3 regions of the Neptuniibacter sp. 2_MG-2023 genome follow, and region 2 is predicted to be linked to each of the others. Evidence: predicted binding sites of a transcription regulator. Region 2 holds the regulator's gene; each other region holds the start of a gene.

Region 1 (4,937 bases), on a different contig from region 2:
TTAATATTAATCGTTTTTACTAATTCAAATATATCACTACTCTTAATTTTAAGCACTCAGGAGATAAAAAATGTCGCACGCAAACGCAAGAAAGACGTCACCAGACCACAGATCGCAACCTGACAAGATCACTTTCAACTTACCAAGTAGGAGCAATAGAGCAAAAAACGATTGGCCCGACACAAATATTCACATCAAAAAGAGCTATCTAGCCGATGCAGCCTCCCGACAAGAGAGGACAATAACAACAGAATTTCTTGAGATTCCCGACGAATTTTACGAAACGAAAGAAAGCAGTGTCGCCTCAATAATTGAAATAAATACGAGCTACAACCTAACGATAAAAAGAACAAACAAGGGCTGTATCGATATGGAATACTATTTCACTAAAGGAAAACATGAGCGAAGCAAGTGTTTTATCTATTTTTGGCAACACCTATATAACATTGTCACAAGAGCTAAAATCACAAAAAGCTAAGCATAAAAAAAGCCGAGCAGAGCTCAGCTTTTTTTAACTTACTATTTAATATGGCTTATTTGTATCTAAAAACCCCATGCATAGGAATAACAACTGATACATCGGCTATGACTAAAATTGTTAACTCTCACAGGTTGATTCAATTTTATGAATAGTTAAATCAGCACCGTTATACTCTTCCTCTTGCGTCAAACGAAGGCCAACTAAGAACTTAACAACACCATAGACAACAATACCCCCAACAACAGCGACAATAATACCAGCGCCCGTACCAATTAATTGAGAGGTCAGACTAACACCGCCCAACCCACCAAACATTTCCGAACCAAAGATACCTGCAGCAATACCACCCCAAGCACCACACACACCATGAAGAGGCCACACACCTAAAACATCATCAATTTTCCATTTATTCTGTTGAATCGTAAACAAGACAACAAAAATAGCACCGGCGACTGCACCAACAACTAAGGACCCCATAGGATGCATAACATCAGACCCTGCACACACAGCAACCAAACCGGCCAACGGTCCATTATGAATAAAACCCGGGTCATTTTTACCAAAAATCAACGCTGTAATAATTCCGCCTACCATTGCCATCAGCGTGTTCACAGCAACTAAGCCAGAAATACCATCCATAGTTTGTGCAGACATAACGTTAAATCCAAACCAGCCAATACATAAGATCCAAGAACCTAAGGCCAAAAAGGGAATATTGGATGGTGGAAAAGCCACTAAACGCCCGCCTTTGTAACGCCCATTACGGATACCTAGCATCACCACAGCAACAAGTGCTAACCAACCACCCATACCATGCACTACAACCGATCCTGCAAAATCATGAAATCCTGCCCCAAAGTTTTCTTCCAACCACGCTTGAAAACCAAAGTTACCATTCCAAATAATCCCCTCAAAGAAAGGGTATATAAAGGCTACGATCAATGAAGACGCTAACAGAAAGGGCCAGAACTTAGCACGCTCAGCAATACCACCAGAAACAATTGCTGGAATTGCTGCGGCAAATGTCATTAAAAAGAAAAACTTAACTAACTCATAACCATTATTGCTTGCCAATTCCGCCGCAGGTGAAAAAAATGTAACACCATAAGCAACCCAGTAACCTACAAAAAAGTAAGCCATTGCAGAAAAACCAAAGTCGGTCAAAATTTTCACAAGCGCATTGACTTGGTTTTTATGACGAACCGTACCTACCTCCAAAAAAGCAAAGCCTGCATGCATGGCAAATACCATGATGGCTCCCATTAAGATAAATAAGGTATTCGAACTTTGGACTAGCGTCTCTACAGCGCTATTGACGTTTTCCACTGACAGTCTCCTGTTTTTTATTCGGCAAAATGCACTGCACTTGTGCGCCAAAAAATAGTTGGCACCAATGCAATGCAAAATCAGCATTTTTTTATACTTTTAATTGAATATAATTTATGACAAAAGAAGCTAAAAACCCCTATTTCACAGGGAATCCAGCTAATTCACCATCAATTAATCAACGCTTCTATGCACCATTTAAAAGCATTAAGTATGCCAAACAGGATAAGCTGCACTAAAAAACAGCTTATAGCTTATGAGTAATTCTAAAACAGCTATGTATACGCTGATTTCGTTTAAAATCCGGATCTAAAGTACTGTAAGTTATATCTTCAACAACATAATCACTTAACGCCTCGTGATCTATTTTGAAGCGTCTATAATTATTGGAAAAGTACAATACACCCTCTTTACGCAATAACCGCATTGCAGCATCAACCATATCCACATGATCTCGCTGTACATCAAGCACTCCTTCCATACGCTTTGAATTTGAAAACGTCGGAGGATCCATAAAAATCAGATCATAAGCAGGCTGACGCTGCATTCGCAACCACTTAAGGCAATCACCTTGTACCTGTTGATTCGCGTCCTGATCAAAGCCGTTAAGATCAAGATTACGTTTTGCCCAATTCAGATAGGTCGCAGACATATCAATACTGGTCGTTGTTTTTGCGCCCCCTTTTGCAGCATGCACTGAAGCAGTGCCGGTATAACAAAACAGATTTAAAACGTCTTTACCCGCTGACTCTTGCTGGATACGGTAGCGTATTGGGCGGTGGTCAAGAAACAGTCCCGTATCAAGGTAATCATGTAGGTTGACTAATAAGCGACAACCGTACTCATTCACCTCTTTAAAACGATGAGTCTCTGACTGTTTTTCATATTGATTTGAACCTTGCTGCTTTTTACGCTGCTTTAAAATCACTTTATTGGCAGGGATATCTAAGGCAACAGGAATCGCAGCCATCACTTCCTGTAATCGTGAGAAGGTTTTAACTGGATCAATTTTTTTCGGTGCAGCATATTCCTGAACATGCACCTCATCACCATAAATATCGATCGCCACCGAATATTCCGGCATATCCGCATCATAGAGCCGGTAGCATTCTATCTGCTCTTTCTTAACCCATTTAGCTAACTGCTTTCTATTTTTTAATAAACGATTTGCAAACATTTGAGCACCATCACTCAACGGCACCACTTCCTCCTCTTCACGCACCCTTTGCTCTGGTCGATGCTCGGAGATTGGGTAAACAAACAGGCGACTTTCTAACGCGCCATTAAACAACTTATATTGTTTATCTGCACGCATCCCCATCACTTTACACAGATCAGGGTTCGACGTGAAAATAGCGGCAGTCCAACCGGCAAACTGTTCTTTTAACTTGTCACCCAAGTGACGATAGAGAAACATTAACTGCTGGGTTTCACCTAAGCGCTCCCCGTAAGGCGGATTAGTAACTAACAACCCTACCCCTTGAGGCAACTGTTCGCGTTCAAGGTCTTCCACTCGACAGGCCGCAAAATCGATAAATTCAGCAACTCCAGCTCGTTCCGCATTTTGTCTGGCGGATCTTAATACAGATTTATCCTCATCGCGGCCCACTAAGCTGATCTCTAATTGAGATAAACCCTTAGCTTTTCGCCCATTCGCTTCCGCAACCAACTCATCCCATATCCCTTTTTGATGACCCGTCCAGCGGGAAAAGCCATAACGCTTACGCTGCAAGCCCGGCGCAATATCAGCAGCCATCATTGCTGCTTCAATCAACAACGTCCCTGAACCACACATGGGGTCTAACAAGAGATCAAAATCAGCGATACGTGCAGGCCAACCACTTCGAAGCAAAACAGCCGCCGCTAAGTTCTCCTTCATCGGTGCTTGTCCCGCCTGCAACCTATAGGCACGACGGTGCAAACTATCACCTGAAAGATCAATCGCCACCGTCACTTTGCCACGGTGCATACGCACGTTAATACGTAGATCTGGAGCAACCTTATCGACACTAGGGCGCGCGCCCGTTAAATCACGAATCTGATCCACAATGGCATCTTTAACCTTTAATGCACCAAAGTGGGTATTATTAATAGCGCGAGTCTGCCCCGTAAAATCGATCAATAAGGTACCTTCACTGCGCATATGATCCAACCAGTCAACCTGCTGGACCGCATCATAAAGATCCTCTGTCGTCTCAGCATCACCTTGATAAACAGGCATCAACACACGGTTAGCCAAACGGGACCAAAGACATATACGGTAAGCATCTTCAAGATCACCATGACACTGCACACCCGCCACTGTTTGCTTGGTATCTTCAACACCGAGTTGGTGCAGCTCCTCCTCAAGTAGCAACTCAAGGCCTTTAGGGCATGTCAAAAACAGTTTCATAGGAATCATTTACTCTGTAAGTATTTCATTCAACTTGCGATTACAATGAAAAAAAATCATTGAAAGTCACAAATGTTTATTCATTAACTAACTTGATGAATGCACTGGTTTTTTTGCACCCACGTAATAAATTGTACTATTAATTCTAGCTACTCAATAGGCATTTTCAATCACGCTCACACGCTTTTTCCGTTATCAATAGAAGCCTACCTTCTGATTTTAATTAACTGCTAGGTAGATTTTAAGCGGATACCATGTCTCAAGGAACCGCTGCTCTCACAACTAAAACATCAAGAGAGGCTCAACTACATGAAGAGACAAAAACGTGATCGTAGTAACACACTTTTCAATCGAGGCTTTCAAGCCGGCATAAGTGGAAAATCTCGGGATCTCTGCCCGGTCAACACATCAGACCTTAGAAGTCACTGGATGAGTGGTTGGCGACAAGGACGAGAAGCTCACTGGAGCGGCATGGATGGAGTATCAGCAATACAAGCCGACCCAGCATTTCATTAAACTTATTTAAAAAGGCTCCCTAATAGGGAGCCTCATCATTGGGGATTATATCTACTAACTTATGCAGACAACTGCTCTATTGCACGAACCGATTCAGTGACCAACTTCGGCCCACGGTAGATAAACCCACTGTATATTTGAACTAGGCTTGCACCCGCTTCTATCTTTTCTGCCGCATCAAACCCTTCAGTAATTCCACCGACACCTATAATAGGTAGCGCT
Region 2 (4,937 bases):
GCCCATAGATGCAACTATAGGCATAAGTACCGCTAGGGCTACAACTTTATCGATGGTCTCTTCAAATAAACCGATCACAGCAGAAGCAATAAAGGCAGTAAGTAAATTAATGCCGAGCCAAACGGCACGACGACGTGTGGTTTTCATGACTGGGGCAAAGGTGTCTTCATCTTCGTCTAAGCCTGCCATGCTCATCAATGAATGATCAGCATCTTCGCGGATAACGTCGACCACATCATCAATCGTAATACGGCCAACCAGTTTGCCATTATCATCTACAACTGGGGCGGAGACTAGATCATGCTCTTCGAACAAGGCTGCCACTTGGTCGTCGGGCATCTGGGCATTGATCGCTTTTATATCGGTGTTCATGATCTCTCGAATATTGATTGAGGGATCGGATACTAATAGTTTGGTTAAAGGTAGCAGACCTATATATGAGTCTTTTCGGCTGACAACAATGAGACTATCCGTCATTTCGGGGATTTCATCGTGGCGACGAATGTAACGTAAGGTTGTTTCGACGCTAATATCTGGACGGATAGTTGTTGTATCTGTATTCATTAAGCCGCCGGCAGTATCCTCCGGATAGGAGAGCAGCTTTTCAACCCTACGCAGATTTTGTTTGTCCATGATGCGTAGGGTTTCTTTCATTACCCTATTAGGTAGCTGTTGTAGCACATCTACCATATCATCAGAATCAAGAGATTCGGTAAGTGCTAGCACCTCTTCAGTATTCATGCGACTTAAGATGTCCGCTTGGATATCGTCGTTTAAATGCTGGAGTACTACGGCTTCTAAATCATGTGAGATTAAGTTCCAAAGGATCTGACGCTCTTTGGGAGGTGATTTCTCAATTAAGCGGGCAACTTCGGTTGGTCGCAAAGTATTGTTTAGGGTAAAGCGAATTTGACGAAACTCACCACTATCTAAAGCATCGTTTAGCTTATCAAAATGTGATTTAGTTTCTTCAACGGCCATGGTTTTATCGCTTATGGACTTTGCTCGGTCTTCTTTTGTCAGTAGAAGAATAAATAGAATGTAATGCTTTGATTATAACGGAAGCTGAAGGGATAACCCTAAGAATTAATATGAAGAGTTTTATTCGTCTTCATCAAACCTATTGTTGATAAGCTCTTCAATGGCCGACATAGCACTTTCTTCATCATTGCCTGTGATCTTAACAGTTAAGGTTGTACCTTTGCTAGCTGCCAGCATCATCACAGACATAATGCTTTTTCCATCTACTGCACGTCCGTCTTTCTCCAATAAAATTTCGGATGAAAAACGTGATGTTACACCAATAAGCTTAGCGGCTGCTCGGGCATGTAACCCCAGTTTATTGATGATGAGTAGTTTTTTTTCTTGCATGATAGTTAGCTCAATTCACGATGACGAACATGGACATTATCCATATGTTGAGAGAAATGAGAAGCTAGACGTTCGCTAATATAAACAGATCGGTGTTGCCCCCCTGTGCAGCCAATGCCAATCGTAATATAGCTACGGTTATTTTCTGAAAAGCGGGGCAGCCAGCGTTCGAGGAAGTTAGTTATATCTTCTACCATCTCTCGAACTTCGTGTGATTCCTCTAGGAAGTCCTGAACCGGTTTCTCTTGGCCTGTATATTTGCGTAGATCTGGAACCCAGTGAGGATTGGGTAGGGCGCGTACATCATAGACAAAGTCTACGTCTAAAGGCACACCATGCTTAAAACCGAAAGATTCAAATTGAACCGACAAGGTTTGAGCTTTACGGTTGGCAACCCGAAGTTTGACTGTATCTCGAAGCTCATACAGGGATAAGCGCGTAGTATCTATTCGGATGTCGGCTAAGCTTGCGATAGGTTCTAAAAGCTGTATCTCTGACTCAATTGATTGTTGTAGATTCTTATGGGTATCTGAAAGAGGGTGTTTACGTCGGGTTGAACTATAACGTTTGAGTAAGGTGGCTTCCGATGAATCTAAAAAAATAACTTCATATTCAGCCCAATGATCTTGGCGAAGTTGATTTAAAATATCTGGAAATTTGGCTAAGTTACTGAGCAAATTGCGCGCATCAATACTGACCGCTATCTGGTCAGGGTGACTCGGGTCACTACTCATCTGTTGGACAAGGTCTGGTAGTAAGAGAGCCGGCAAATTGTCTATACAGTAGAAGCCAATATCTTCTAAAGCTTGTAATGCTGTACTTTTTCCTGAGCCGGAACGACCACTAATCACAACAAGCTTCATTTTAACTCCTAGGCAGCACTCAACTTACATAAAGTCTCATACAGAGAATGACTGTCTTGGCTTTCTCTTAGTTTGTTTCTGGCTTCTTCTTGGCTAAAGAGCTCTGCAACTGAGGCTAGTGTAGCTAAGTGCTCAGATGTTGAGTCTTCAGGAACAATCAAAATAAATAGAAGATCAACGGGTTTACCATCGATAGCATCAAAGTCTATAGGTGTATCTAGTTTGACTAGATAGCCTTTAGCTTCAGTGCATTCTGCCAGCCTGCAATGTGGAATGGCAATCCCATCGCCTATGCCTGTACTGCCAAGTTTTTCGCGCGAATGAAGTCCGTTAAATACTGATGATGAACTCATATCGGGATGTTGCTCCGATATTATTTCAGCAGCATTTTCCAGAATCCGCTTTTTACTGCCACCCTCAAGGCCACAAAGGACGCTTGAGGGGGTTAATAGTTCATGAAGCAACATAATTTTTTGGATACAGACCGGTTATTTGTGAGTTTTAGTTTTTTCTTTATGCTTAATGACTTGTCTATCTAACTTGTCAGTAAGGCCATCAATTGCAGCATACATATCTTCGTGTTCATGTGTAGCAAAGAGCTGGGCACCCGCTAAGTGCATCTCTGCCTCAGCTTTCTGGCGTTGTTTATCTACGCTGAGTGTGACTTGCACATTGGTGATGTTATCAAAATGACGCTCAATCTTTTGTAGTTTCGAGAGCACATAATCATTCATTGATTCAGTTAATTCTACATGGTGTCCAGTAATGTTGATCTGCATAGGTTTCTCCTATTTATTGCAGTGACATACTACTCTTGCCACTCTTTTATTAAACTAAACGCTTTCTTTCATTCGACGGTGGAATACCCATCGCTTCGCGATATTTCGCAATCGTACGTCTAGCAACTTTAAAGCCTTGTTCATCAAGAAATTGTGCAATTTTGTTGTCGCTTAATGGTTTAGCATTATTTTCAGCGGCCACCATCTTTTTGATAAGCGCTCTAATAGCGGTTGAGGACGCTGCGCCCCCTGTTGCTGTACTTACATGACTCGAGAAGAAGTATTTTAGTTCAAATATTCCACGGTGTGTGTGCATAAACTTTTGTGTGGTCACTCGAGAGATAGTGGATTCATGCATTTCTACGGCTTCAGCAATGTCATGAAGCACCATTGGCTTCATGCCTTCTTCGCCATGTTCCAGAAAGCCAATTTGTCGTTTTACTATCTCGTTTGACACTTTTAATAAGGTTTCGTTGCGGCTTTGTAAACTTTTAATAAACCATCGTGCTTCTTGCAGGTGGTTTTTTAGGTAGGTGTTATCAGAGCTATTATCGGCCCGTTTTACTAAACCTGCGTAACCTGAGTTGATACGTAGCTTAGGGGAAACTTCTGGGTTGAGGTGAACGCGCCATTCACCTTGCTGTTTTGTAACAAGAACGTCTGGAATAACATATTCAGCGGTACTGCTGCTGATTGAGGCGCCAGGTTTTGGATTTAGGCCTTGAATCAGCTGTATAACTTGCTGCAGTTGAGGTTCTTTTAAGCGTGTTTTTCTCATCAATTGACGGTAATCGTGAGCACCGAGTAGCTTAATGTATTGTTGTGCAACTTTGATCGCTTCATTTTTCCAAAGTGTCTCAGGCGGCAGTTGTTGTAACTGTATGCTTAAACACTCGCTGAGGTCACGGCAGGCAACACCTGCTGGATCAAATTGTTGTATGCGGTGCAAGACGGCTTCAATCTCATCCAGTTCTACTTCTTCAAACTGCTCACCTGTTTGCGCATGGAAATGATCTAAGATCTCATCCAGAGTGATGGTTAAATAACCATCAGGATTGATGCCGTCAATAATGTTCGTTGCAATAAGGCGATCAATATCACTCATTGGGGTAAGGTTTAATTGCCAATGAAGGTGGTCTTGCAGTGTTTCTTCTGCAGTGTCATTAGATTCGAAAGAGTCAAAATCTTCTTTGCTTTGACTTAGATTTGGGCCTGATGATTGGAATGTGTCTTCCCAGTTACTATCGGTTGAGAGCTCTTCTGGTATTTTCTCATTCCAGTTGTCTTCAGTTGTAATATTGTCGTCAAGCTCGGCTTCGGCTGTCGCGGTGGCTGTAGCTTCAGATTCTGTCTCTGGTGCCTGTGAATTACTCTCTTGAGTTTCGGAAGCCGAGGCGTGTTCGTCCTCAGAGACATCAAGCATAGGATTACTCTCTAATGCTTCTTGAATCTCTTGCTGAAGATCAAGCGTAGACAACTGCAGTAAGCGAATTGCTTGCTGTAGTTGTGGGGTCATTGTGAGCTGTTGCCCAATTTTTAGATGAAGCGCTTGTTTCATAATACTAAGGGACAAACTCCTGAAACTACATAATTCATTTATAGCTAAGTATATGCTTAAAGTGTGAACTGGTCGCCCAGATAAGCATTTCTTACTGCTTCGTTTGCCATAATATCGGCTGGTGAGCCGTTAGCAAGGATTGTACCTTCACTAACAATATAAGCTGTTTCGCATATATCTAAGGTTTCTCTCACATTATGATCAGTAATTAATATACCAATGCCCCTTGATTGAAGGTGGCGAATGGTCTGCTTTATGTCATTCACTGAGATAGGATCGACACCTGCAAAAGGTTCATCTAATAGAATAAATTCGGGTTCGGTTGCTAATGCCCGTGCAATTTCTACACGTCTACGTTCTCCACCA
Region 3 (4,937 bases), on a different contig from region 2:
TATCCATGATTATTGGAGGGCCGATTAATGCTCAACAGCCAAATGTTCAAGAAGCTGCTGCAAAGTTAGTGGCATACCAAAATAACGGCCCTGCATTAGCATACAACCTTGCTCTGATAACTGTCCTCGCTGCCCCTCAGTGCTAACACCATCGGCCAACACTTCAATATCCAGTTTATCCGCAATTTTTAAAACGTTATCAATAATTTTATGGCGCCCCTCATCACTATTCATCATAGTTACTAGGCCTGCGTCGAGTTTAATAAAATCAGGATCTATATCACGTATTTTCTCCAGAACCGGCGCCTCACAAACGAATCCGCTGATGGATAAAAGCGCTTCGCTAGTCAACAGATCAAACAAGGCGCCCTCTTTTTCCAACGCGGTTTGAATATCCACGTCGATCATCACCCGCCCTATTTGCTGATATTGGCTTAACTGATTAACCCAACGCTGAATACTTTCTTTGCTCGATAGCTGCTGAGATTCAATGCGAAAAGAGATAAAACGAAGGCTAGGGAAACGCTCCCAAACTACATCTAAAGAGCGCAGTTCTGAATCGATCCAATGCTCAAATTGTTCGATGGAATCTGAATGTTCCAACAGTGCTGAAAATTCAGAAAATGGCACTAAGCCTAACTCAGGATGAATCCAACTAGGCCTTGCATGTACAGCCACAACTCGATGACTATAAATACTGTAAATAGGCAGATAGGTCATCTGGATTTCATGGCTGACAAGCGCAGTCACCAGATCCTCCTCTCGGAGAATCTGAGGGCCTTTGCTTCTCTCCATTAATGCACTATAGGCTCTAAATGTGTTCCGCCCACCCTGCTTAGCCGCATACATCGCAACATCTGCTTTTTTAACCAGATCTTTACCCCGCTCTGCATGTTCGGGATAGAGTGATATACCTACACTACCACTAATAAAAATCTCTCGATGGTCAACAAACACACCATGGGATAGCTGCTCAACAACCCTTTGTGCCACTTTAACAGCCGCATCCATACCATCAACAGCCGGTAGCATCATCACGAACTCATCACTACTTAAGCGTGCTAATGCATCTTCATCACGTACCACTGAGCCTAATCTACGTGCGACCTCCTGCAACAAATTGTCGCCAACATCGCGCCCTAAATTATCGTTAATCCATTTAAAACGGTCCAAATCAACCAGCATTACAGCCAGCTGTTCATTATCTGCTTTAGATTTTTCCAGTCGCTTATCCAGTATGCTTTGAAACATCTCCCAATTAAGTAGACGTGTAAGCTCATCATATTGAGGAATTTGTGACGGCGCTTCAGCGCTAGTTTTTAGCTGACTCATATTAAAAAATTGAGCAATATAACCAACAAACTCATTGTCGTTATTGGTTATCTTTATCACATTAAACCAAGCGGGATAAACAGAACCATTTTTATGCCTATTGAACAGTTCACCCTGCCATACATGAGTATCATTAAGATCAAGCCAAGCTTGCTCGTAGCTCGTATCTGATAAATTACCCGCACCTAAGACGCTCGGTTTCTGACCCACAACCTCATCAAAGCTATAACCGGAAATTTGCTGGAAGGCAGGGTTCACCCGAATAATATTATTATCCCTATCCGTCACAATCACAGCCTGAGGAGAACATAGAAACAACTGCTGCTCAAAATCTTTCATTATAAAAAACCAACCCCGTCTGGGTTAAATGTAAATGAGATAACATGTAAAACGGCTTAACTTTTCTATTTAAGACTACGGCTTTTTCTGTAAGGTTTCGTCTAACGCCTTTAACTGCAATTCTAATGCTTCAACTTTTTCTCTCGTCCGCAACAAAACCGCTTTTTGCGCATCAAACTCTTCTCTACTGACAATATCCAATCGATCAAACGTACCTTGTAGTAGGGATTTCACCTGCGCCTTAACGTTTTCTTGGTCTAGCACTTTCGCTTCACCAGAGAATAACTGAGAAAACTGTTCTGCTAAGCCTTCAATTAAATGTGGCTTGATCATTTTGTACCTCTAAAATCAGATAAAACACGACTCCAACTATAGCAATAAACCCATAACAAACCAGCCTCTCAAACAACGGCACCATTATGGTGCATCTACAAAAATAGCACTCAAACAACCGCCCTAAAATATCGCACAAAAATCAACCAAAGACAAAACAAACCAGATAACCGATTGATATTAAACAACTTTTAAAACATGGCACATCCTTCGCTATAGTCAGGGCAAGAATTGGTAATTAACTGTTTACTTAGCAATTTAAGTATTTTGTATTGAATTTAGTATTTATGGGGGATAACAAAATGAAGATGGTCTCCGCTGTCATCAAACCATTCAAACTGGATGATGTCCGTGAAGCTCTTTCTGAAATCGGTGTTCAAGGCATCACCGTTACAGAAGTAAAAGGCTTTGGACGTCAAAAAGGTCACACAGAGCTATATCGTGGCGCTGAATATGTAGTCGATTTTCTACCTAAAGTACGTGTAGATGCGGCTGTGTCCAGCGACATAGTAGATCAGGTCGTAGAAGCGATCAGTTCAGCCGCTCAAACCGGCAAAATAGGTGACGGTAAGATTTTCGTTACTTCTATTGAACAAGTAGTGCGTATCCGTACCGGTGAAACCGGCACTGAAGCGCTTTAAACATAGACTTACGATTGCTTCTGGAGGAACCAACCAATGGAAGAACTTTTAAATTCAACAGCTGCTGATGTAACTCAGCTGAAGTATGCCCTAGATACTTTCTATTTCTTAGTATGTGGTGCATTGGTCATGTGGATGGCTGCTGGCTTTGCTATGCTGGAATCTGGCCTAGTACGTGCTAAAAACACCACAGAAATTCTAACTAAAAACGTCGCGTTATACGCGGTGTCATGCATCATGTACTTAGTTTGCGGTTACGCAATCATGTACGGTGGTGACTACCTACTTTCAGGTATTACTGGTGATGGATTCACTGGCGCTGAAGAACCTGCTACTTACGCTCCATCAGCTGACTTCTTCTTCCAAGTGGTATTCGTAGCGACTGCAATGTCTATCGTTTCTGGTGCCGTTGCTGAGCGTATGAAGCTTTGGGCTTTCCTTGCTTTCGCTATCGTAATGACTGGTTTCATCTATCCAATGGAAGGTTCTTGGACTTGGGGTGGCAATGCTGTATTCGGCATGTACACGCTTGGCGATCTAGGTTTCTCTGACTTCGCAGGTTCTGGTATCGTTCACATGGCTGGTGCTGCTGCAGCTCTTGCTGGTGTTCTGGTTCTTGGTGCTCGTAAAGGCAAATACACTAAAGAAGGTGGCGTTAACGCTATCCCTGGTGCCAACCTTCCTCTAGCTACACTAGGTACATTCATCTTGTGGTTGGGTTGGTTCGGTTTCAACGGTGGTTCTGTACTTGCTACATCCGACGTTGAAAACTCAAACGCTGTTGCTGTTGTGTTCATGAACACTAACGCAGCTGCTGCCGGCGGTGTTGTTGCTGCGCTAATTGTTGCTCGCCTACTGTTTGGTAAAGCGGATCTAACAATGGCACTTAACGGTGCGCTAGCAGGTCTAGTTGCTATCACTGCTGAACCATCAACTCCTTCTGCACTACAAGCTACATTGTTCGGTGCGATGGGTGGTGTATTAGTAGTATTCAGTATCCTAACACTTGATAAAATGAAGATTGATGACCCAGTCGGTGCAATCTCTGTACACGGTGTTGTAGGTCTTCTAGGTCTTCTACTAGTACCACTAACTAACGATGGTGCTGCGTTCTCTGGCCAGATCATTGGTGCACTAACTATCTTCGGTTGGGTATTCGGAACAAGCTTGGTTACTTGGTTTGTAATTAAAGCGGTTATCGGTGTACGTGTAACTGAAGAAGAAGAGTACGAAGGTGTAGATATCTCTGAATGTGGTATGGAAGCATACCCAGAGTTTACATCTGCTAAGTAATCTATCTCTAGATTGAAAAGGGGTGCTTCGGCACCCTTTTTTTGTATTATTAACAAGCGCTTTTGAACCCCCTCCTGTAAATCTGATATACCACTCTGCATTTTTCTAGGTATACTTATCCCCATAGTTCACTGTAGTTAAAACTGCTAAGTGTTGAGCTAAACACTTAACGCAGGTACAAACTGAGGAATCGCATAATGAAACTGGTCACGGCGGTGATTAAACCATTTAAACTTGATGATGTACGTGAAGCTCTTTCTGATATTGGTATTCAAGGCGTTACCGTTACAGAAGTTAAAGGCTTTGGCCGTCAGAAAGGCCACACTGAACTCTATCGTGGCGCAGAGTACGTAGTAGACTTCCTACCAAAAGTTAAAATCGAAATTGCTGTTGATACAGATATGGTTGAGCAAGTGATCGAATCTATTGCAAAAACAGCTAATACTGGAAAGATCGGGGACGGGAAAATATTTGTTGCCCCCCTTGAACAAGTGATACGAATACGTACAGGCGAAAGCGGGCCTGACGCCCTTTAAAAACAAAAAAGCGCCTAACGGCGCTTTTTTTTACTAAAAGACAAAACGCTGAGCCAAATCAAACTATTTAAATGAAATAAAGTTCATTATCTAGTGATCTTCAGTAAATAATTAAAACAAAAATAATATAATGTCGAAACTATTGCTGTCTAAAAATAACATCAAAATGCTGATCGATTGGTTTAGCCAATCCAGTATCGGTATTTTGTTACTTGATCATTCACTGCAACCGGTGGCGAGTAATCCCTACGCGCTCGAACTCATTTGGGGATCCGCACAAACAGCCGAGTCAAAAAGTGAATTGCCTCAACTATTTAAACAAAAGATCAAGGCTCACTTAGACCACCTGAAAAATACTGATACCCAACATCACTCCGATTATCAGCTTATAGAGCAATCTAATTCACCTCCTATTCTACTCAAGATCGAATGTTCTCTAGTCGAAATAGACCCAACAGAACAA

Evidence for each region. The regulator sigma-54, encoded in region 2, starts transcription at its own class of promoters, with help from an activator protein. The targets are predictions, from matches to a motif close to TGGCACNNNNNTTGCTNT.
Region 1: Q4486_RS04995 (ammonium transporter) is a predicted target of sigma-54. The motif match lies at 2,009-2,026, and genes of this name have one in related genera.
Region 3: Q4486_RS14210 (P-II family nitrogen regulator) is a predicted target of sigma-54. The motif match lies at 2,204-2,221, and genes of this name have one in related genera.

What each region holds. Positions count from the first base shown of each region.
Region 1 covers NZ_JAUOQC010000003.1:247,487-252,423, forward strand. The annotation lists gene Q4486_RS04995 (ammonium transporter) at 599-1,807, opposite strand; gene rlmKL (bifunctional 23S rRNA (guanine(2069)-N(7))-methyltransferase RlmK/23S rRNA (guanine(2445)-N(2))-methyltransferase RlmL) at 2,055-4,199, opposite strand; gene rmf (ribosome modulation factor) at 4,509-4,715, shown strand; gene Q4486_RS05010 (quinone-dependent dihydroorotate dehydrogenase) at 4,775-4,937, opposite strand, start outside.
Region 2 covers NZ_JAUOQC010000007.1:32,474-37,410, forward strand. The annotation lists gene mgtE (magnesium transporter) at 1-981, opposite strand, end outside; gene Q4486_RS08385 (HPr family phosphocarrier protein) at 1,102-1,371, opposite strand; gene rapZ (RNase adapter RapZ) at 1,377-2,234, opposite strand; gene ptsN (PTS IIA-like nitrogen regulatory protein PtsN) at 2,243-2,701, opposite strand; gene raiA (ribosome-associated translation inhibitor RaiA) at 2,723-3,013, opposite strand; gene Q4486_RS08405 (RNA polymerase factor sigma-54) at 3,063-4,571, opposite strand; gene lptB (LPS export ABC transporter ATP-binding protein) at 4,628-4,937, opposite strand, start outside.
Region 3 covers NZ_JAUOQC010000017.1:41,443-46,379, reverse strand. The annotation lists gene Q4486_RS14220 (diguanylate cyclase) at 25-1,671, opposite strand; gene Q4486_RS14215 (accessory factor UbiK family protein) at 1,747-2,004, opposite strand; gene Q4486_RS14210 (P-II family nitrogen regulator) at 2,307-2,645, shown strand; gene Q4486_RS14205 (ammonium transporter) at 2,682-3,938, shown strand; gene glnK (P-II family nitrogen regulator) at 4,136-4,474, shown strand; gene Q4486_RS14195 (bifunctional diguanylate cyclase/phosphodiesterase) at 4,605-4,937, shown strand, end outside.